One region of the Streptomyces sp. NPDC048643 genome, then DNA from elsewhere that is predicted to be linked to it. Evidence: riboswitches for the same ligand, from Rfam matches in the RefSeq annotation. Region 1 holds a riboswitch; each other region holds the start of a gene.

Region 1 (7,563 bases):
GCGACAGGGGACCGCACGGCCGGCGCGCTGTACGGGCTGTTCTCCTGCCTCGGTTCACCAGGCGGCCCCAGGCGAAGGACCGCCCCGTGCGCACCACCACGACGACTCCGATACCCGGACCCGGCCGGACCCGGGACAGAGCCCCCGGCCGCCTGCCGCTGACGCCACTCCTCGGCTGCCTCGCGGTCGTGCTCCTGATCTCCCTCGTCTGCGGCGTCGCCCTGGGCGCGACCGGGATCGGGACGGCGGCCGTCCTGCGCCTCCTGTGGGCCGGTGCCACCGGCGGGACCGTGCACGCCTCGGACGCCGCCGCCTACACCATCGTCTCGGAGATCCGGCTCCCACGGGTCGTGCTCGGCGCGGTCGTCGGAGCCGGTCTCGCGACCGTCGGTGTCGCCGTTCAGGCCATGGTCCGCAACGCGCTCGCCGACCCCTTCGTCCTCGGCATCTCCTCCGGCGCGGCGGTGGGCGCCAACGCCGTCATCCTGCTGGGCGCGTTCGCCGGGCTGGGCGTGTGGGCGCTGTCCGTGTCGGCCTTCGCCTCCGCCCTCGCGGCCATGGTCCTCGTCTATGCGGTGGCACGGTCGCCGCACGGCCTCACCCCGCTGCGGCTGATCCTCACCGGGACCGCGCTGGCCTACGGCTTCGAGGCACTCACCACGCTCATGGTGTTCGGCGCCGCACGCGGCGAAGCGGCACGGTCGGCCATGATGTGGCTGCTGGGCAGCCTGGGCGGGGCGACCTGGGCCCAGATACCCGTCGCCGCGGTGACCGTGGCGGTCGGCTGGGCGTGGCTCAGGCTGCGGGCCGAGTCGCTCAACGCCCTCGCCATGGGAGACGAGACATCCGCCGCGCTCGGCGTCCGACCCGGCCGACTGCGCGGGGAGTTGTTCCTGGTCACGGCCGCGGTGACCGGCACCGTGGTCGCCGTCAGCGGCGCCGTCGGGTTCGTCGGGCTGATGGTGCCGCACGTCGTACGCATGCTGGTGGGCGCCGACCATCGGCGGGTGCTCGCCGTCGCACCCCTGGCCGGCGCGGTGCTGCTCGTGTGGGCCGACGTCCTCTCCCGTCTGCTGCTCGCCCCGGCGGAGCTGCCGGTCGGCGTGATCACCGCCGTGGTCGGCGTGCCCGCCTTCCTGCTGCTCATGCGGCGCGGCGGCTACGCGTTCGGGGGCCACTGATGCGACTCGACATCGAGGGAGTCTCGGCCGACGCGGGTACGGTGCGGCTCCTCGACGACATCCGGCTCGCCGCGGACAGCGGGACGTTCGTCGGTCTCGTCGGCCCCAACGGCAGTGGAAAATCAACCCTGTTGCGGTGCGTCTACCGCGCGCTGCGGCCCGCCGGGGGAGTGATCCGGCTGAACGGCGAGGACCTGCACGCCATGGACGCGCGGGCAGCCGCGCGACTGCTGGCCGCGCTCCCGCAGGAGTCCTCCGCCGAGTTCGACTTCACGGTCGCCGAAGTCGTCGGGATGGGCCGGCTCCCGCACCGGCGCCGGACGGCCGCCGACGATCGGGCGATCTGCGCCGGAGCCATGGACCGCACGGGCGTCGCCCATCTCGCCGACCGCGGGTTCCTGGCCCTGTCCGGCGGTGAGAAGCAGCGCGTTCTCATCGCCCGCGCACTCGCCCAGCGGCCCCAGGTCCTCGTCCTCGACGAACCCACCAACCACCTGGACATCGCCCACCAGTTGGATGTCCTCGCACTGGTCCGTGACAGCGGCCCGACCGTGCTGGCCGCGCTCCACGACCTGAACCTCGCCGCCGCGCACTGCGACGTCCTGTACGTGATCGCGGACGGCCGGATCGTCGCGTCGGGGCCGCCGCTCGAAGTGCTCCGGCCCAAGCTGCTGGCCGAGGTGTTCGGCGTCCGGGCCCACCCCGTACGGCATCCGGTCACCGGCGCCGTCCAGCTTCTCTTCGACCTCCTTCCGACCACCTCCTGAGGAACACCCGTGCGCCGAAAGCTCATTGCCACCCTCTGTCTCGCCGCCACCGTCACGACCTCCGGCTGCGGCGCGAACGTCGAGACGTCCGACGACGCCGGGTCCTCGGCCGTCACCCTCACCAACTGCGGCCGCGAGGTCACCTATGACCGCGATCCGCGTCGCGTGGTCACCAACGACGTCGGCATCACCGAGATCATGTTCGCGCTCGGCCTGGAGGACCGCATGGCCGGGTTCGCCATGCCCGACGACAAGGGCGACCTGACCGGCGTGCCCTGGAAGGAGGGCTACGAGAAGGTGAAGTGGCTCTCCAAGGACCAACTCACCAAGGAGAACGTCCTCGCCGCCCGCGCCGACCTCGTCTTCGCCGGCTGGAACTACGGCTTCCGCGAGGACGACGGCTTCACCCCCGGCGCCCTGAAGAAGCTCGGCATCCCCTCCTACGTCCTCACCGAGTCCTGCCACAACGGCCGTTCGGGATCCGCCCGCGGCATCATGCCGCCCCTCGACGCGCTCTACGCCGACCTCACCAACCTCGGGAAGCTGTTCGGCGTCGAGGACCGGGCCGCCGCGCTGGTCGCCGGTTTCAAGAAGCGGATCGCCGAGGTGCGGGCGCAGGCACCCAAGGGCGCGGACCGGCCGAAGGTCTTCCTGTACGACAGCGGCCAGGACACCCCCTTCACCGCCGGCCGCTACGCCGCGCCGGAACAGATCATCAGCGAGGCCGGCGGTGTCAACGTCATGCACGACGTCCAGGACTCCTGGACCACCGTCGGCTGGGAGACCGTCGTCGAGCGGGATCCCGACGTGATCGTGATCTGCGACTACGGGGACACGAGCGCCGAGCAGAAGAGGAAGTTCCTGCTGAACCACCCGCCGTTGCGCGGAGTCTCGGCCGTGAAGAACCGGCGCGTCTTCGTCCTCGACTACGTCGACCTCGTAGAGAGCCCCCGCAATCCGTCGGCCGTCGCCCGGCTGGGCGCTTACCTGCGCACGGCCGAGAAGCGCTGAACAACCGGGGTCCGACCCTCGCCTGCCGGGCGTCGGTCGTCCGCGTGAGCGATCCGGGGTACCCGGACGCCGACAGCGCCCCGCACTCGCTCGAAGGAACCGGCTCCCCCGGCCGGCACGGGCGCTGAGAAGATCGTCACCGAGCTGCGCTTTCCACCCGGCCCCGGAAGGAACGAACGAGATCATGCACGACATCGTGGCCAACGGCCCGACGGAGGTTATCGGATGAACGGCACCGAGGAACTCGCCGCCGAACCCTCCGTCCTGGTGCGGACCGAGGGACGGGCCGCCCACATCATCCTCAACCGGCCCCGCGCCCTGAACGCCCTGAACCACGAGATGGTGCACCTCGTCGACCGGGCCCTGACCGCATGGGAGCACGATCCGGCCGTAGAGACCGTCGTCATCACAGGCGCCGGAGACCGGGGCCTGTGCGCGGGCGGGGACATCCGCGTCGTCCACGACGACGCCCGCGACGGGGACGGCACCGCCTCCGCCGCGTTCTGGCGTGACGAGTACCACCTCAACGCCCGTATCGCCCGCTACCCCAAGCCGTACGTGGCCGTCATGGACGGCATCGTCATGGGCGGCGGCGTCGGCATCTCCGCGCACGGCAGCGTCCGGATCGTCACCGAGCGCTCGCGGATCGCCATGCCGGAGACGGGCATCGGCTTCGTGCCCGACGTCGGGGGCACCCACCTGCTCGTCCACGCCCCGGGCGAACTGGGCACCCATCTCGCCCTGACCGGAACCTCGGTCACCGCCGGCGACGCCCTGCTGTGCGGGCTCGCCGACCACTTCGTCCCGTCCGCCGCCCTCCCCGCGTTCCTCGCCCAACTGACGGACCGGCCCGTGCGGGAGGCACTGGCCCGGTACACCCAGCCGCCGCCGCACGCGCCGCTGACGGACTGCCGGGCGTGGATCGACACCTGCTACGCGGCCGACACCGTGGAGGAGATCCTCCGGCGGCTGGACGCCTTCGGGGATCCCGCCGCCAAGGAGGCGGCGGAGACCCTGCTCAGCCGATCGCCCACCGCGCTGAAGGTCACCCTGGCCTCTCTCCGCCGGGCCCGTCGGGCGGGTCCGCTGGAAAGCGTCCTGAACCAGGAGTACCGCGTCTCCTGCGCGTTCCTGGCCGCTCCCGACCTGGTGGAGGGCGTCCGGGCGCAGATCATCGACAAGGACCGCGACCCGCACTGGACCCCGGCCATGCTCGCCGAGGTGACCGACGCGGACGTCGAGCGCTTCTTCGCTCCGCTCGGCGAGCGCGAACTCGGGCTCGTGGTCCCGGGCATCGTCACGCAGGCGGGCGGAGCGGGAGCGTGACGCTCCCCGTCGACCCCCGGGGCCGGGCGCGCCGTTGACGCACCGCCCCCGCGGACCGGCCACCTGGTGCGAGAGGAAGATCACGCCAGGTGGCGCGGTCTTGGCCATGTACTCGCCACGCGGTACGGTCGGTCCGATATCGATGACGTCAGGACGGAAGCCGGTGGGAAATCCGGCACGGTCGCGCCACTGTGAACGAGACGCTCCAGCACGCTGGACACCTCGCAAGTCAGACCCGTAGACGTCATCCAGTGCACCACCGAGATGGGACGCGAACTCCCGAGGAGGTCCTGCCATGGCGCAGACCGTCGCTCCGCCGACAGCCACCACCGCCGTAGTACCCGCCAAGCTGCCGCTGAAGGCGATTGCTCCCTGGGCGGTCTTCTTCGGCATCCTGATGCTGGTCCTGCTCTACTTCGTCGGCGCCGAACAGGGCGCCACCGCCGTCGTCTCGGGCGAGAACGTCCACGAGTGGGTTCACGACGCCCGCCACCTGCTCGGCTTCCCCTGCCACTGACGCGAGGGACAGAGCACACTCATGAACTCCGCAACGGTAAGAAACCTCCTCGTCCGCGGCATGCTCGCCGGCCTCGCGGCCGGCGTGCTCGCGCTGGTGGTCGCCTACTTCCTCGGTGAACCGAGCGTCGACAGCGCCATCGGCTTCGAGGAGGCGCACGCCCCCGCCCACGAGCACGAGGTCGAACTCGTCTCCCGCAGCCTGCAGTCCACCGCGGGCCTGGCCACCGGTGTCCTGCTCTACGGCATCGCCTTCGGCGGCATCGCCGCGCTCGCCTACTGCTTCGCCCTCGGCCGCGTGGGCCGGTTCGGAGCGCGCGCGACCGCTCTCCTGCTGTCGGGCAGCGCACTGCTCGCCGTCTACGTCGTGCCGTTCCTGAAGTACCCGGCCAACCCGCCGTCGGTCGGCGACCCCGACACCATCGGCAAGCGGACGACCCTGTACTTCCTGATGATGGTCCTCAGCGTGCTGTTGGCCGTCGCCGCCACCCTCCTCGGCAAGCGGCTCGCCCCGAGGACCGGCACCTGGTACGCGACCGTCGTCGCGGTGGCCGCCTTCGCCGTCGTGATCGGCCTGGCCTACGAGTTCCTGCCCGTGATCAACGAGGTGCCCAAGGACTTCCCGGCCACCCTGCTGTGGCGGTTCCGGCTCTCGGCCCTGGCCATCCAGGCAGCACTGTGGGGCGGATTCGGCCTGGTCTTCGGTGAGTTGGCCGAACGCCTGCTGAACCCGAAGCCCGCAGCCGTCGGTTCCGGGCGGTCGGTCCCGGCCGCCGGCTGAGACCCCGGCAACGCCAAGGGCCCCCGGCACCGTCCGGGGGCCCTTCGCGTTCCTGGGGAGGCACCGGCCTACGAAGCCCGCTCCCCGCCGTACCTGTGGAACCCCGGCGGAACCTGCCCGCTGTGCAACGTCCACGAGGCGTTCGCCGTACCCGGCCGCATCCACGTGCAGACCGCGGAAATGCCGGATGGACAGCGCTACTTGTGGACCGCGCGGGCCATCACCCGGCACCGCGGCGGATGGGGCGAACCCGGCAAGACCTTCGCGGTCGGACTCGGCTGCGAGATCCGGCACGCCCACCGCCCCGTCTACTCCGACGGCCTCGACCTCGCCAACGCCGCCGCGGCCACCCGCATCGGCATGGGCTGCCGCGTCTGCGAACGCCTCGACTGCCCCCAGCGGGCCGCTCCACCGCTCGGCAGCCCCTGCGGATCGACCAGAACGCCAGCACCTTCGTCCCGTACCCGGTGGCCGACCGAACCGGCCGCCGCGCCGGGGGTCAGGCCCTAGTCGTCCTCGCCGCTGAAGGTCTTCAGGATCCGTTCGGCGGCCAGTGTCGCCGTCAACGACCCCTCGCGGACCTGCCGTTCGAGGTCGGGGGCCAGCGCGCGGACCTCCGGGTCGGCGTGCAGCCGGCCGAGGAGCTCGTCGCGGACCATCGTCCAGGTCCAGTCGACCTGCTGGTCACGGCGCTTGTCGGCGAGCCGGCCGGAGGAGTCGAGCAGGGTGCGGTGCTGTTCCAGCCGGGCCCAGACGGTGTCCAGACCCGCACCCTCGCGGGCGCTGCAACTGAGCACGGGCGGCGTCCAGGCCGCGTCCCTGCCGTGCATCAGCCGCAGCGCACCGGCCAGTTCACGGGCCGCGGTCTGGGCGTCGCGGGTGTGCGGTCCGTCCGCCTTGTTGACCGCGATCACGTCGGCCAGCTCCAGGACCCCCTTCTTGATGCCCTGCAACTGGTCCCCGGTGCGGGCCAGCGTCAGCAGCAGGAACGAGTCGACCATGTTCGCGACGGCGGTCTCCGACTGGCCGACCCCGACCGTCTCCACGAGCACGATGTCGTAGCCCGCCGCCTCCATCACCACGATCGACTCCCGGGTCGCCTTGGCGACCCCGCCGAGCGTGCCCGCCGTGGGGGAGGGACGGATGAACGCGTCCGGGTCCACGGCCAGCCGCTCCATCCGCGTCTTGTCGCCGAGGATCGAGCCGCCGGTCCGGCTGGAGGAGGGGTCGACGGCGAGCACCGCGACCCGGTGGCCGAGCGAGGTCAGCATCGTGCCGAACGCGTCGATGAACGTCGACTTGCCGACACCCGGAACCCCGCTGATCCCGATCCGCCGCGCCGTACCGCTGTGCGGGAGCAGCTCGGTCAGCAACTCCTGCGCCAGTGCCCGGTGCTGGGGGCGGGTGGACTCCACGAGGGTGATGGCGCGGGCGACCAGTGCCCGCCTCCCCTCCAGGACGCCCTTGACGTAGGTGTCGAGCGCGATCACAGCTCGTGCCCGAGGTCCGTCCCGAGCCGCCGGACGAGGTCGTAGGCCGCGTCCGGGATCACCGTGCCGGGCGGGAACACCGCCGCCGCGCCCATCTCCAGCAGCGTCGGAACGTCCTGGGGCGGGATCACCCCGCCGACCACGATCATGATGTCCTCGCGGCCCTCCGACGCCAGCTCCTCACGCAGCGCCGGAACGAGCGTGAGGTGCCCCGCGGCCAGCGACGAGACGCCCACGATGTGCACGTCCGCCTCCACCGCCTGGCGCGCCACCTCGGCGGGCGTCTGGAACAGCGGGCCGACGTCGACGTCGAAACCCAGGTCGGCGAACGCCGTGGCGATGACCTTCTGGCCGCGGTCGTGCCCGTCCTGGCCCATCTTGGCCACCAGGATGCGCGGGCGGCGGCCCTCGGCCTCCTCGAACGCGTCCACCAGCGTGCGGGTGCGGTCCACGGACGGGGACTCCCCTGCTTCGTTGCGGTACACCCCGGA
Region 2 (7,563 bases), on a different contig from region 1:
TGACGTCCAACAGAAGCCTGGGTAAATGGAACACATCACGCTCCTCCTCGGAATCGTGATCGTTACCGCTCTCGTGTTCGATTTCACGAACGGTTTCCACGACACCGCCAACGCGATGGCCACCACCATCTCGACCGGCGCACTCAAGCCCAAGGTCGCGGTGGCCATGTCCGCCGTGCTGAACCTTGTCGGCGCCTTCCTCTCGGTGGAGGTCGCCAACACGATCTCCAAAGGCCTCGTCGACGAGTCCGGCATCCAGCCCGAAGTGATCTTCGCCGCCCTGGTGGGCGCGATCCTCTGGAACCTGGTGACCTGGCTCATCGGACTCCCGTCCAGCTCTTCGCACGCCCTCATGGGCGGCCTGGTCGGCGCCACCATCGCCTCGGCCGGCACCGGCGCGGTGCACGGGGACGTCCTGGTCGGCAAGGTGCTCATACCCGCCGTCGCCGCCCCGATCGTGGCCGGTCTGGCCGCGATGCTGGCCACCCGGCTGTCGTACAGGCTCAGCAGGAACGCCGGTGGCAAGGCCACCGAGAAGGGGTACCGCGCCGGCCAGATAGCCTCCGCGGGCCTGGTCTCGCTGGCCCACGGCACCAACGACGCGCAGAAGACGATGGGCATCATCACCCTGGCCCTGGTCGCCGGTGGCGCCGTCGCTCCCGACTCGGACCCGCCGGTCTGGGTCATCCTCTCCGCCGGTCTCGCGATCGCGCTCGGCACCTACCTGGGCGGCTGGCGCATCATCCGCACCATGGGCAAGGGCCTGACCGACCTCCAGCCGCAGCAGGGCTTCGCCGCCCAGACCAGCGCCGCGACGGTCATCCTCGCCTCCGCGCACATCGGCTTCTCCCTCTCCACCACGCACGCGGTCTCCGGCTCCGTGATGGGTGCCGGCCTCGGCCGCAAGGGCGGCGTGGTCCGCTGGTCCACCGCCACCCGGATGTTCGTCGCCTGGGCGCTCACCCTGCCCGCCGCCGCCCTGGTCGGCGCGCTCGCCGAGTGGGTCACCGGCTTCGGCGCCTGGGGCACCACCCTCGTCGCCGTCTTCCTGGTCGTCTCCAGCTTCGCGATCTGGCGCCGCTCGCGCCGCGAGGTCATCGACCACACCAACGTGAACGCCGAGGAGCCCGCCGGCGTGGTCACCACGGCCATCGCCGCCGTGACCCCGCCCCCGGCCGGCACCGTGGCCGAGGACCTCACGGCCACCATCCCCGCACCCGCCGAGCCCACGGCGAACCCGTCGGCGCCGTCGCGCGTGGCCTGAGAACCGAAGGAAGAAGCAGCATGCACATCGACTGGTCAGCCCTCGGGTCCGTCTTCGGGGTCAGTCTCGGAGCCACCGTCGTCCTCGTCGGCCTCTTCACCCTCGGCGTCGCCGGCCTCTCCAAGAAGGAGTCGGCCCAGGGTGGTTCCGCCGTCGCGGCGGCCACCGGCGCCTACGTCTGCTTCGCGGCCTGCGCCGCGGCGGTGGCGTACGGCATCTCGCTCATCATGAGCAAGTAACCCGGACGAACGGCCCCGAACGGGCCGTTCCCGGGCAGCACTTCACCGTGGGGTGCGGGACGGATCTCCGTCCCGCACCCCACTGCTGTGTGGGGCTTCGCACACTCTCCCTCCGCAGGTCAACAGCAAGTTGACGGCCGTTCTCACCCCGTGGTGGACTGCCGGAGCCAAGTACGGCGGCATGAGAGGAAGCCGGTGCGAATCCGGCGCGGTCCCGCCACTGTCATCGGGGAGGAAACTCCCCGGGAGCCAGGAACTCTCGCCGCCGGTCTCGTCGAACCAGGGCGTGGACACCCTGAGTGAGGACATATCGCCATGCGCGGCTGCCCGTTGCCGGTCCTGATGTGCAAGAGAGTTCTGCCGCACCCCACGGCGGGCTGACCCCGTGCGGGCCGATCGCGTCTTCGCGTACGGCGCCGCCGCCGGCCTCCTCGGCGACCTGCTCCTCGGCGATCCCCGCCGGGCTCATCCGGTCGCCGCGTTCGGGCGGGCGGCCACGGCCGTCGAGCGCACCCTGTGGCGCGACCACCGCGGGTGGGGCGCGCTGCACACAGCCGTGTGCGTGGGCGGGGCCACCGGCCTCGCCGCGCTCGCCGGCCGTTCCCTGCGTTCCTCGGACGCCGCGTCCCTCGCTCTGACCGCCGCCGCCACCTGGGCCGTCGTCGGGGGGACCTCCCTCGGCCGTGAGGCACGGGCGATCGGCGGCGCGCTCGCGGCCGGGGACATCGACGTCGCCCGCGAGCGACTGCCGCATCTGTGCGGACGCGACCCGCAGGCGCTGGACGCCGACGGGATCGCCAGGGCCGTCGTCGAGTCGGTCGCCGAGAACACCTCCGACGCCGTGGTCGGCGCCCTCGTCTGGGGCGCCGCCGCCGGCGTACCCGGACTGGTCGCCTTCCGCGCCGTGAACACGCTCGACGCGATGGTCGGGCACCGGTCCCCCAAGTACCGGCGCTACGGCTGGGCTTCCGCACGACTCGACGACGTCGCGGGCTGGCCCGGAGCCCGGCTGACCGCCGTTCTCGCGACCGTGGCCGGGTCCGACCCGCGGGGCGCCGTCCGGGCCTGGCGTGCCGACGCGCGCAGGCATCCGAGCCCCAACGCCGGGCCGGTGGAGGCCTCCTTCGCCGGCGCGCTCGGGGTGCGGCTCGGCGGGACCCTCTCGTACGGGGGCCGGGTCGAGCACCGGCCCGTGCTCAACGACGCCGGGCGTGCCGTACGGGTCGCCGACATCGAGCGGGCCGTACGGCTCTCCCGTCGCGTCGGCTGGCTGGCGCTCGGCGTGAGTGCCGCCGCACGCGTACTGCTGACCGGAAAGCCGACCGGAACGTCGACCAGGAAGGGACGCACCGTATGAGCGGCGGACTGCTGATCGCCGGGACCACCTCGGACGCGGGCAAGAGCGTGGTGACCGCCGGGATCTGCCGGTGGCTGGTGCGCCAGGGGGTGAAGGTCGCCCCGTTCAAGGCGCAGAACATGTCCCTGAACTCGTTCGTCACGCGGGAGGGAGCCGAGATCGGGCGGGCGCAGGCCATGCAGGCGCAGGCCGCCCGCGTGGAGCCGACGGCGCTGATGAACCCCGTGCTGCTCAAGCCGGGCGGCGACCGCACCAGCCAGGTCGTGCTGATGGGCAGGCCGGTGGGCGAGATGAGCGCCCGTGGCTTCTTCGGGACACCGGGGGATCCGTCGGCCGCCGGCGCGCCCTCAGGGGGCGACCTGCGCGGGGGCGGCCGGGAAGCACTCCTCGGGACCGTTCTCGACTGTCTGGAGCGGTTGCGGGGCACGTATGACGCGGTGATCTGTGAGGGGGCCGGCAGTCCGGCCGAGATCAATCTGCGGCGCACCGACATCGTGAACATGGGGGTCGCGCGGAACGCGGGGCTGCCCGTGCTCGTCGTCGGCGACATCGACCGGGGCGGGGTCTTCGCCTCCTTCTTCGGAACGGTCGCCCTGCTGTCGCCCGAGGACCAGGCGCTCGTCGCCGGGTTCCTCGTCAACAAGTTCCGCGGCGACGTGAGCCTGTTGGAGCCCGGGCTCGAGATGCTGCACGGTCTCACCGGGCGCCGCACCTACGGCGTGCTGCCGTTCCGGCACGGGCTGGGGATCGACGAGGAGGACGGCCTGCGCGTCTCGCTGCGCGGCACGGTCCGTGAGTCGGCGGTCTCCGACCCCGTCGGCGCGGACATCCTGCGGGTCGCGGTGTGCGCGGTCCCGCTGATGTCGAACTTCACCGACGTGGACGCGCTGGCCGCCGAACCGGGCGTCGTCGTGCGGTTCGTGGACCGGGCCGAGGAGCTGGCCGACGCGGACCTGGTCGTCGTACCGGGGACCCGGGGCACCGTGAAGGCGCTGGCGTGGCTGCGCGAGCGGGGCCTCGCGGGCGCGATCGCCCGGCGGGCCGCCGAGGGGCGCCCGGTGCTGGGGATCTGCGGTGGCTTCCAGCTCCTCGGGGAGCACATCGAGGACGAGGTCGAGTCGCGGGCCGGGCACGTCGACGGGCTCGGACTCCTCCCCGTCCGCGTGCGGTTCGCGCGGGAGAAGACGCTGACCCGGCCGGTCGGCGAGGCCCTCGGCGAGAGCGTCGAGGGGTACGAGATCCATCACGGTGTCGCCGAAGTGACCGGTGGAGAAGCCTTCTTGGACGGGTGCCGGGTCGGCGCCGTCTGGGGCACGCACTGGCACGGCTCACTGGAGTCGGACGGTTTCCGCCGGGCCTTCCTGCGCGAGGTGGCCGCCGCCGCGGGCCGCCGCTTCGTGCCGGCGGCCGACACGTCGTTCGCGGCGCTGCGCGAGGAGCAGCTGGACCGGCTCGGCGACCTGATCGAGGAACACGCGGACACGGACGCGCTGTGGCGGCTCATCGAGTCGGGCGCGCCGCAAGGACTGCCTTTCATTCCACCGGGAGCGCCCGCATGAGCACAGTGTTGTTGTTGTCGACCGCCGACACGGACCTGCTGGCGGCCCGCGCCTCCGGCGCCGCCTACCGGATCGGCAATCCGACCCGGGTGGACGTCACGGACGAACTCCCCGCGCTCGTCGAGGGCGCCGACCTCGCCGTCGTACGGCTGCTCGGCGGGAAGCGGGCCTGGGAGGACGGACTGGCCTTCCTGAAGGCGTCCGGCATTCCGACCGTGCTGCTGGGCGGCGAGTCCGTCCCGGACGCCGAGCTGATGGCCGAGTCGTCGGTGCCCGCCGGTGTGGTGGCGGAGGCGTTGCGCTATCTCGTGGAGGGCGGCCCGGCGAACCTCGCCGAGCTGGCCCGGTTCCTGTCCGACACCGTGCTGTTGACGGGCGAGGGGTTCGAGGAGCCGCACAAGACCGCCGAGTTCGGGATCAGCGGCGCACGCGTGTTCGTCGAGGGCCGGCCGACCGTCGGGGTGCTGTTCTACCGGGCGCACGAGCTGTCCGGGAACACCGGTTTCGTGGACACGCTGTGCGACGCGATCGAGGCGCGCGGCGCCAACGCCCTCGCCGTGTACTGCGGTTCGCTGCGCGGCGCGGACACGGGCCTGTACGAGATCCTCGGCCGGGCCGACGCGCTCGTCGCCACCGTCCTCGCGGCGGGCGGCACCCACGCCTCGCAGGCGTCGGCGGGCGGCGACGAGGAGGCCTGGGACATCGGGGCGCTCGCCGACCTCGACATCCCCGTCCTCCAGGGGCTCTGTCTGACCTCGTCGAAGAGCGCCTGGGAGGCGTCCGACGCGGCCCTGTCCCCGATGGACGCCGCGATGCAGGTCGCGATCCCGGAGTTCGACGGCCGTCTGATCACCGTGCCGTTCTCCTTCAAGGAGCAGGGCCCGGACGACGTCCCGGTGTACGTCGCCGATCCCGAGCGGGCCGCGCGGGTCGCCGGGATCGCACTGCGGCACGCCCTGTTGAAGCACAAGCCGAACGCGGAGAAGAAGCTCGGGATCGTCTTCACGGCCTACCCGACCAAGCACTCACGGGTGGGCAACGCGGTCGGTCTGGACACCCCGGCCTCGGCGGTGCGGGTGCTCGACGCGCTGCGCGACGCGGGCTACGCCCTCACCGAATACCCGGACAACGGCGACGAGTTGATCCACCGGCTCATCGCGGCCGGCGGTCACGACGTGGAGTGGCTGACCGAGGAGCAGCTCGCCGCCGCCCCGGCGCGGGTGCCGCTCGCCGACTACCGGGCCTGGTTCGACACGCTCGACCCCGACCTGCGCGCGGGGATGCTGGAGGCGTGGGGCGAACCGCCGGGCTCGCTCTACGTGGACGGCGAGGACATCGTGCTGGCGTGCCTGCAGTTCGGGAACGTCGTGGTGATGATCCAGCCGCCGCGCGGCTTCGGCGAGAACCCGATCGCGATCTACCACGACCCGGACATGCCGCCCTCCCACCACTACATGGCGGCCTACCGCTGGCTGGAGAACAGCTTCGGCGCGGACGCCGTCGTGCACATGGGCAAGCACGGCACGATGGAGTGGCTGCCGGGCAAGGGGCTCGGGCTCAGCGGCGGCTGCGCGCCCGACGCGGTCCTCGGTGAACTCCCCCTGGTCTACCCGTTCATCGTCAACGACCCCGGTGAGGGCACACAGGCCAAGCGGCGCGGGCACGCCACCGTCGTCGACCACCTCGTGCCGCCGATGGCCCGCGCGGACACCTACGGGGACCTCGCGAAGCTGGAGCAGCTCCTCGACGAGTACGCGCTGGTGTCCGACCTGGACCCGACGAAGGCCCCGGCGGTCCGCGCGCAGATCTGGACGCTGGTGAAGGCGGCGGAACTCCATCACGACCTGCACGTCGACGAGCAGCCGGACGACGGCGACTTCGACTCCTTCGTCATGCACATCGACGGCTATCTGTGCGAGATCAAGGACGTGCAGATCCGCGACGGCCTGCACATCCTGGGCGGCGGCCCGGAGGCGGAGCCCCGGGTCAACCTGGTGCTGGCCGTGCTGCGCGCCTCACAGGTGTGGGGCGGTGCGGCGAACGCGCTGCCCGGTCTGCGGGCCGCTCTCGCCGAGCACTTCGGCCTGGTGGAGAAGGAGTTGCTGGCCGAGCCGGGTGCCCCGGTGAAGGTGCCGGTGGAGCTGAGCGACCTCGTCGCGGGCCCGAACCGCACGGCGGCCGACGCGATCGACCTGCTGGAGCAGCTGTGCCGGCGGGCTGCGCTGGGCATGGAGGAGCGCGGCTGGGACGCGGCCGCCGTACCGGCCCTCGCGCGCGAGGTGCTGGGCGCCGAACTCCCCGACGCCGTGGCGGTGCTGGAGTTCGCGTGCCGCGAGGTCGTGCCGCGGCTCGCCCGGACGACGGACGAGATCGGGCACATCCTCAAGGCGCTGAACGGCGGTTACGTCCCCGCGGGTCCGTCGGGTTCCCCGACGCGCGGACTCGTCAACGTGCTGCCGACCGGCCGGAACTTCTACTCCGTCGACCCCAAGGCCATTCCGTCTCGGCTGAGTTGGGAGGTCGGCCAGTCCCTCGCGGACTCGCTGGTGCAGCGCTATCTCCAGGACACCGGCGCCTATCCGACGTCCGTCGGGCTGACGGTCTGGGGCACGTCCGCCATGCGCACGCAGGGCGATGACATCGCGGAGATCCTCGCGCTGCTGGGCTGTCGCCCGGTGTGGGACGACGCCTCGCGGCGCGTCACCGGCTTCGAGGTGGTCCCGCTCGACGAGCTGGGCCGTCCTCGCATCGACGTCACGGTCCGCATCTCGGGCTTCTTCCGGGACGCGTTCCCGCACGTCGTCGGTCTCATCGACGACGCGGTGCGCACGGTCGCCGACCTGGACGAGCCCGCCGACCGCAACTACGTGCGCCGGCACGCCGACGAGGACACCGCCGAGCACGGTGACCGGCGGCGCGCGACCGCCCGTATCTTCGGTTCGAAGCCGGGCGCGTACGGGGCCGGGCTGCTGCCGCTGATCGACGCCCGCAACTGGCGCTCGGACGCCGACCTCGCCGAGGTGTACGCGGTCTGGGGCGGTTACGCCTACGGGCGCGGGCTCGACGGGCGCGCGGCGCGCGGGGACATGGAGACCGCGTTCAAGCGCATCTCGGTCGCGGCGAAGAACGTCGACACCCGCGAGC
Region 3 (7,563 bases), on a different contig from region 1:
CCGGCCAGCAGGATCGCGGCGGTCGGCACGAGCGGCAGCGTCGGCCACGTCAGCGGATAGATGGAGGGGTTGAGTTCGGCCGCGTTGTAGCCGAGGTTGGTGAACAGCAGCACCGCGGAGAGGACACCGCTGCCGGCGACCGCCCACTCGGGCAGCTTCCAGGGGTCGGGCCGGTACGTGGTGCGGGTGACCCTGCGTCCGCCCAGCCGCAGGCCCGCCACGCACAGCGCGGCACCCGAGGCCATGGAGGGCAGCCCGAGGAACCAGGGCGCCGTCGCGTCGAGCAGTCCGTACGCCCCGGCACACAGTCCGCACATGCCCAGCAGCATCAGCGCGCCGGTCAGACGGCGGGAGCGGCGGGTGGCGGTGCCGGCTCTGCCGTAGCCGCGTGAGTCCATGGCCGCGGCCAGCCGCAGGGAGCGTTCGAGCGCGTCCTCCAGGACCGGCACCACGATGCCGCGCAGCGCCGCGAACCCCTTGTTCCGGCCCGCCCGGAGTTTGCGGGCGCGCGAGACGCGCTGCACGCTCTGCACGAGTTGCGGCGCCACGCTGATCGCGACGGTGACCGCGACCCCGAGTTCGTACAAGGCGCCGGGCAGGACGCGCAGGGCTCTTTTGGGGTTGGCCAGGGTGTTGGCGGCGCCGATGCAGCACAACATGCAGGCGAGGCGGAGTCCGTCCGTGGCGGAGGACAGAACGGCCTCCAGCGACACGGGGCCGCCGATCTCGATGCCCGCGTACCAGTTGGGGGTGGGGATGTGCGGCAGGGAGAAGAGGAAGTGGTCGCGCGGCGTGATGCCGGTCGCGAAGACCGCTCGGAACACGACGCGGATCGCGACGACGGTCAGCGCCATGTAGAGGTAGTACTTGAACCCGCGTGCCCAGGGCGCCTCGGTGCGGCGTGCGGTGACGACGTAGCCGAGCACGGCCAGGACAAGGAACAGCAGCAGTGGATTGGCGGTGCGGCTGACCGCCGTGGCCAGGGCGAGCGCCCAGATCCACCAGGCGAGCGGATGCAGGGTGCGGGGCAGGCGGCGGCCGCCCGTATCGGGCACGGGGCCGGATGCGGGCTGAGCCGGTTCAGTGGTGGTGCGGGCCACGGCGCTCACTCGGTGCGGCGCCGCCGGCGTGCGGCGAACACCGCCGCCCCGCCGACGACCACCACGAGGGACAGACCGGCGGCCACCGGAAGCAGGGAACCGGAGTCGTGTGCCACGTCGGCAGCCGGCGCGGCGTCGACGACCCGGGTGTCGGTACTCGACGTGACGGCAGGGGTGGGCGCGCCGGACGTGCTCGCGGACGCGCTCGGGCTGGGAGTCGGTGAGGCGCTCGTGCTGGGTTTGGCCGAGTGCTTCGTCGGCTGGTGCTTCGGCTCTGTCCTGGGCTTGGCGGTCTTGGTGGGCTCGGTCTTCGGCTGTCCTTCGGGGGCGGGCCCGGTATCGACGCCCGGCGGCAGGGCGGGTGCCTTGGCGGTGGAGGCGGGCTTTCCGGCGTCACCCTGCGGACGGGTGTTGTGGGCGCGGAGCTGGTCCGGGGTGATCCTCGGGCGACCCTGTGTGCCCTCGATGTTGGTGGCGCCGAAGATCCACAGGTCGACGCTGCCCGGCTTGGGCTTGTAGAGCATCGCGCCGAGCTGGCTGTACGTCCAGGTGTTCGCGCCTTGGTCGGCGTGCCAGTAGGACCAGTAGGCCGAGGCGGGCGGAGTGAGGACGCAGTTGTCCTCGGCCGCCGTCGGGTACTGCTTGCCCCCCTGGTAACCGCTGTATCCGATACGGCAGATGAAGGCCGGCCCGTCGTGCCCGGTGCCGGTGGTGCGCCAGCCCCCCTGGTTGAGCAGCTCGTAGCCGGTCGTCGGCGTCGTGCCGCAGGAACGCAGGACCGGCCCGCCCCAGCGGCTGAAGTCGACGGCCAGGACCGCACCCGACGAGGTCGTGCAACGGCCCATGGGCTGCGGCGCGGCGACGGCCGGAGAGACCGTAGCTCCGAGCGCCGCGACCGCCAGCCCGATCGCGGCGACGCTGCGGGCGATGGTGCGGGTCAGGAACGGGGAGATCATGAACGGCCTCCGGACTCGGCGCGTCGACGGGCGACGACGACGGTGCGCCAGCCTGCTAGGACAAGGACCAGAGCGATGCCGGCGAGCGCGCCGACCTGGACACCGGTCGAGGCGAGCACGCCTCCACCGGTCCCCCCGGCGGTGTCGGTGCCGTCACCGGATCCACCCGACTCCCCCGGCGTGACGATCTCGGGGATGCTGCCGCTGGGACTCGGGGTGGGCTGCGCCGACGTGCCGCTGAGGTCGCGGTCGAGAACGCCGAAGGAGATGCCGGTCGCACCGCCCACGGCCTGGGTGGACGCTCGCAGGTCGGATCCGCGCTGGCCTTCCTTGGCCACGTTGAAGCCGCCGTCGTGGTTCTGCTGTCCGGCGAGGAACTTCAGTGCCTTCGCGATCTCGGCGCGGTACGACCCGGCGTGCAGGGACAGTCCTTGCACGGCGAGCGCGGCCGAGTTCACCGAGTCGCCTGCGGCGCCCGGGAAGCCGCCGTCCGCGAGCTGCCGGGAGGCGATCCACTCGAGTGCCTTGTCCACGGCCTTGTCAGCGGTGTCGGTGCCCACGAGGTCCAGTGTCATGGCGGCCATGGCAGTGGAGTCCACGTCGGAGTCGTTCGTGGAGGGGATGAGGCTCGGCCAGGCGCCACTGTCCTGCTGGAGATGCTCCAGGTAGGCGATGGGTTCCTTGGCCGAAGTCTTCTCACCTGCGCGAAGCTGCGCCATCACGGCGAGGGACTGGGAGAAGACCGAAGGGGCGTAGGTGTAGGCGCCCTTGGCGGGGCAGGACCGGTCTGGCGCGGTGCTCTTCTGCGCGCAGACGGCCTTGTTCAGGGCGGCGATGAGATCCTGGCCGCCGAAGTCGCGCGGGTCCCGGCCCACCGATTCGGCGAGCAGGGCGGTCTTCCCGATGGATCCGCCCGCCGGGTAGGGCGTGCCGGCACCGGTCCAGTCCTGCACGGTGCGGCCTTCGCCGTCCTTGCCGCCGTGGTCGAGGAAGTCGACGATGCCACGCAGCTTGGCGTTGTTCAGGCCGGTGGCGGCGAGCGCGTAGGCGCCGTCGATGGTCAGTCCGAAGTCGGCGTGGGGTGAGTCGCCGCCGGCCGTGTAGTACTGGCCCTGGCGGAGTTGTGTGGCGCCGGTGAGGTAGGCGACGCCCTTCTTGAGATCGGGTCCGTCGCCTGGCCGGGTGGTAGGGCCAGTGGGGGGCTCGGAGGTGGGGGGTTCGCTGGTGGGCGGGTCGGTCGGGTCGGTGGTCTTGGTGGTGAGGGTGACCAGGCTGGTGCCCGCTCCGGCGAGGACGGCCGGAGGTGTCGGGTAGAGGGCCGGGTCGGTGGCGCCCTCTTCGAACCCGAAGCCGCCGCCGTCGAGTTGCTGTCGGGAGAGCCAACCGGTGGCCGCATCGGCGAGGGCGGTGTCGCCCAGAGCGCGCAGGGCCTGCGCGGCGTATGCGGTTGCGGCGACGCTGCCGGTGGTGGCACCGGTGTAGCCGGGGAAGGAACCGTCCTCGCGCTGGGCCTTCTTCAGATACGCGCGGGCCTTGGTGACCTCGTCGTCGTGGCCGCCGGCCTTGTTCAGCACCAGAGCCACGAGACCGGTGGTGGCGGGGTCGCCGTCGCAGTACTCGCCGGGGCGGATGAGGATGCTGGTGACGCCGCCGTCCTTGCACTGGATCTGGGTGAGGCGGTCGACGGTGTCGGCGGGGGGCGTCACGCCGGCGCGCAGCAGTGCCAGAGCCGACAGTGCCTGGCCGTCGGCGAACGTGGCGTTCTGGAAGTCGCCCTTGCCGGTGCAGCCGGGTGTCGGTTCACCGGATTCGGGGCCCGCGGCGCAGACGTTCTTCTTGAGATCGCCGATCAGGTCGTGGCCGCCGAAGTCCGCCGGATCCTGGCCGGTGATCTCGGCGAGGAGGGCGAGGCGGGCGGCCGCGGTGGCGTCGGGGGCTTCGTTCTTGCCTGCCAGGTAGGCGTAGTCGTCGGTGTGGGCGGTCAGGAACACGGCGATCTTCTGCACGGCCGCGTCCTTGCCGTCGGCGGCGGCCAGTGCGTAGGCCGTCTCCGTGGTGAGCAGGTAGTTCGGGGAATCGGCGCCGTCGTCGACGATGCGCTCGCCGTCGGTGAGGTTTCCCTTGAGCCATGCGGCGGCCGCGGCCAGATCGACGTCTCCGGGGGCACCGGTCGGCGTGTTGCCGGGGTCGGGAGTGGTTCCGCCTCCGGCGCGCACGTCGTCTGGGGTGAAGGTGGGTTGGCCCGTGCTGCCGCCGATGTCCGTCCCGCCGTACACCCAGGCGTCGACGTCGCCGTCCTTGAGCTTGCGGTCCATGGCGCCGTACTGGCTGTACGTCCAGTCGTCCTGCCCGGGGGACGCGGTCCAGTAGGACCAGTAGGCGGTGGCCTGCGGGGTCAGGACGCAGGACTCCTTGTCCGGCGTCGGGTACTGCTTGCCGGAGTCGAAGGCGTCGCTGCCGATGCGGCAGATGAAGGCGGGGCCGTCGTGTTCCGTCCCGGTCGTGCCGAAGCCGCCCTCGTGCAGGAGTTCGTAGCCGGTCGTCGGAGTGGTGTCGCAGCCGCGCTCGACCGGTCCTCCGAACGGGCCGAAGTCGACGGCGACGACGGCGCCCTTGGTGGCGGTGCAGTCGCCGATGGGGTCGGCCGCGGCGGGCGTCTCCGCGAGGAACGTCAGGGCCGAGCCCACCAGTACCAGCAGTGCCGTCGCTGACGACAGTGCGGGTATCCGTCTCTTTCCGGTACGCCGGTCTCTGCGCTTGTCGGTCCCCACCACGGCCCCCGGCCCCTTGTCGTGTACCGACGGGGGTATCCGAGCGTGGTCAAAGGCCCTCGCCGCATGGAGAGTCACCGCGGTGAGAGCTGGTCGAACCACGCCGTAGTCCTCGACGGCGTTTGTCGCTGAACGTCAGGCTCCAGGTGTTCCGGCTCGCCCGGGTGTTGGCCGGGCCTACGGTTGCGGGTCAGCGCCGGCGTTGGACCGGCTTCCCCTGGAGTTGAGTGCGTATCAGCCGGAATTGAACACGCAGGCGAGGGGAGCGTCAAGGCGGCGAACTCGGATTCGGAGGCCACGCACCCTGGTGGCGGGTGTCGGGCCGGGCTGTGCCTCGGGGTGTCTGGCGAGTGACGGAGGGTTCGGGTAGCGTCCTGCGCTGCCACGTGGGGGAACCTGGTGAGAATCCGGGGCTGACGCGCAACGGTGTGGGACGGCGAGGGGCCGCTCCGAGCCCGAAGACCCGCGCGGCGAGCAGTCTTTGGAAGCCGGTCCACGCGTTTGGACGGCGGCCGAACCCGCCGCTGCCACCTGGGCTGCGCGCGGGCCTGGCCGGCGTCCCTCATCCCAGGAGCAGGCCTTGTCCCGTCTCGTGAAACTCCGTCGTCCCGCCCTCACGGCAGCCGCCGCCCTCGGCGCCTTCGCCCTCACCACGCTGCCCGCGGCCGCCACATCGACCCCGGCTCAGATCGCCACATCGAAGGCGAACGGTGTGACGTATCTCAAGTCGCTCCAGGCGGCCGACGGTTCGTACGCCGGGTCCGGATTGTCGAATGAATGGGCGTTCAGCGCGTTCGCCGCCGCCGGCACCGCGGCCGTGGACGTCACCCCGGGCGGTGACGCGAGCAAGAACGCGAGAACCGTCTACCGCAACCTGCTGGCGACGTCGGGCTGGCCGTCGGCCACCCCCGTGGTGACCGACTACGAGCGTGCCACCCTCAACGGGTACGCGGCGGGCATCGACCCGGCCCGCGTCTCCGCCTCCCGCAACCTGGTCGCCGACATCTACAGCTACTGGCAGACCGCGGAAGCCGGCTACTTCGGCCCGTCCGCCAACTTCAACGGGACCGTCTTCGCGTCCCTGGCCCTGAACGGCGCGAAGACGCAGGCCGGTGGACAGCGCATTCCCCAGTCCCTGCGCGACGCGATCGTCACCCGGATCCGCGCCAACCAGCACAACGACGGCGGCTGGAACTACAGCAAGGCCGAAGGCAACGCGACCCAGCTCGCCGCGGCGAGCGACATCGACATGACCGGCGCGGCGATGGCGGCCCTGTGCGTCTCCGGCGTCCCCAACACGGACACCGACATAGTCCAGGCCAAGACGTTCCTCAAGGGGAAGCTGGTCGCGAACAGCGGCGCGTTCAACGCCATGTTCGGGGTCAACACCGACTCCAACGGCTGGGCGGTCTCCGGCCTGAACGCCTGCGGCATCAACCCGCAGACCGGTGACTTCCTCACCTCCATGGGCAAGACTCCGGTCGACTTCCTCATCGCCCAGCAGTTCAACCCGGGCGGCGGCTTCAAGTACCTGCCCAGCGACACCTCGCCGTCGGCCTACGCCTCGATCGACGGGCTGCGCGCCGTGGCGGGCGGCGGCTTCACGGCCACACCGCCGACCCCCGTCACCTCGGGTGCTCCCCAGTGGGTCGGCCAAAGCACCTTCACCTCGGGCACGGCGACGAAGCTCGCGCTGACCGTGGATGACGGAGCCGGCAGCCTCAAGGTCTGCTCCGTGGCTCTGACCCCGACCGGGTCGACGACCACCCTCGGCGCTGTTCTCGACGCGGCGATCAGCGCGGCCACACCGTCGGGTTGCGTCACGGGCGTGACGCCGTCCTCGGGCACCGGCACGATCACCACGGTCAACGGCAAAGCCAACAGCGGTTCCAACACCTGGAAGGTCAGCGTCGATGGCTCCAGCTTCGCCGCGGCCACCCGCCAGAAGGTGATCAACATCGGCGACACCATCGCCGTGCGCTGGGGCGCCTGACCGGCCGCGCCCGGGTTCGCGGCCGGAAGCACCTGGGGGATGCTTCCGGCCGCGGGCCGTCACGGGTCGCGGACCCTCCCGTTCACAGCACGCGTCGATCGTCGCCGCAGCGCCTACAGTCGCCGCATGCGCATCGTCTCCCTGCTCCCCGCCGCGACCGACATCGTCGCCGAACTCGGCCTGGTGGACGCTCTCGTCGGCCGCACCCACGAATGCGACTGGCCGCCAGAGGCGATGGCATCCATTCCCGTCGTGACAGGGGCGGAGTTCACCCCCGACGACCTCAGCAGCCGCGAGATCTCCGAAGCCGTGGGCGGGTCCGCCCACTCCGGATCCTCGCTCTACACCCTCGACACCGAAGCGCTCGCGGCCCTGTGCCCGGACGTCGTGCTCACCCAGGACCTGTGTGCCGTGTGCGCAGTCTCCTACGAGAAGGTGTGCGGCGCCGTACGCCTCCTCGACGCCGACACCCGCGTCCTCAGCCTGGAGCCCCGCACACTCGACGACGTCCTGGAGTGCCTGATCACCGTCGGCGACCTCCTCGGCGTACGCGATCGGGCCGAGCGCAGCACGGCCGAGCTGCGGGCCAGGCTCGCCGCGGTGGCCCGGCTGACGGCGGGCAGGCCACGCCCGCGCGTCGTCGCGATCGAGTGGCTCGACCCCCTGTGGCCCGCGGGCCACTGGGTTCCGGAGCAGATCACCCACGCCGGCGGCGATCCGCTGCTCGCCTCGCCCGGTGAGCA

Evidence for each region. A riboswitch is a leader RNA that binds a small molecule or an ion and turns the genes downstream of it on or off. The one in region 1 is predicted to bind cobalamin.
Region 2: another riboswitch for cobalamin. It lies ahead of AB0C62_RS27170 (cobalamin biosynthesis protein); the one in region 1 lies ahead of AB0C62_RS06910 (CbtB-domain containing protein).
Region 3: another riboswitch for cobalamin. It lies ahead of AB0C62_RS29440 (hypothetical protein); the one in region 1 lies ahead of AB0C62_RS06910 (CbtB-domain containing protein).

What each region holds. Positions count from the first base shown of each region.
Region 1 is NZ_JBEZHO010000005.1:42,816-50,378, forward strand. Features, by position in the region: gene AB0C62_RS06890 (iron ABC transporter permease) at 159-1,181, shown strand; gene AB0C62_RS06895 (ABC transporter ATP-binding protein) at 1,181-1,948, shown strand; gene AB0C62_RS06900 (ABC transporter substrate-binding protein) at 1,958-2,959, shown strand; gene AB0C62_RS06905 (enoyl-CoA hydratase/isomerase family protein) at 3,185-4,285, shown strand; cobalamin riboswitch at 4,394-4,540, shown strand; gene AB0C62_RS06910 (CbtB-domain containing protein) at 4,581-4,802, shown strand; gene AB0C62_RS06915 (CbtA family protein) at 4,824-5,582, shown strand; partial or broken gene AB0C62_RS06920 (DUF2083 domain-containing protein) at 5,688-6,052, shown strand; gene meaB (methylmalonyl Co-A mutase-associated GTPase MeaB) at 6,089-7,072, opposite strand; gene scpA (methylmalonyl-CoA mutase) at 7,069-7,563, opposite strand, start outside.
Region 2 is NZ_JBEZHO010000032.1:30,113-37,675, reverse strand. Features, by position in the region: gene AB0C62_RS27180 (inorganic phosphate transporter) at 26-1,264, shown strand; gene AB0C62_RS27175 (hypothetical protein) at 1,285-1,503, shown strand; cobalamin riboswitch at 1,641-1,785, shown strand; gene AB0C62_RS27170 (cobalamin biosynthesis protein) at 1,889-2,860, shown strand; gene AB0C62_RS27165 (cobyric acid synthase) at 2,857-4,419, shown strand; gene cobN (cobaltochelatase subunit CobN) at 4,416-7,563, shown strand, end outside.
Region 3 is NZ_JBEZHO010000037.1:13,664-21,226, forward strand. Features, by position in the region: gene AB0C62_RS29425 (energy-coupling factor transporter transmembrane component T) at 1-1,109, opposite strand, end outside; gene AB0C62_RS29430 (hypothetical protein) at 1,106-2,056, opposite strand; gene AB0C62_RS29435 (prenyltransferase/squalene oxidase repeat-containing protein) at 2,053-4,827, opposite strand; cobalamin riboswitch at 4,972-5,046, opposite strand; cobalamin riboswitch at 5,187-5,313, shown strand; gene AB0C62_RS29440 (hypothetical protein) at 5,408-6,820, shown strand; gene AB0C62_RS29445 (cobalamin-binding protein) at 6,947-7,563, shown strand, end outside.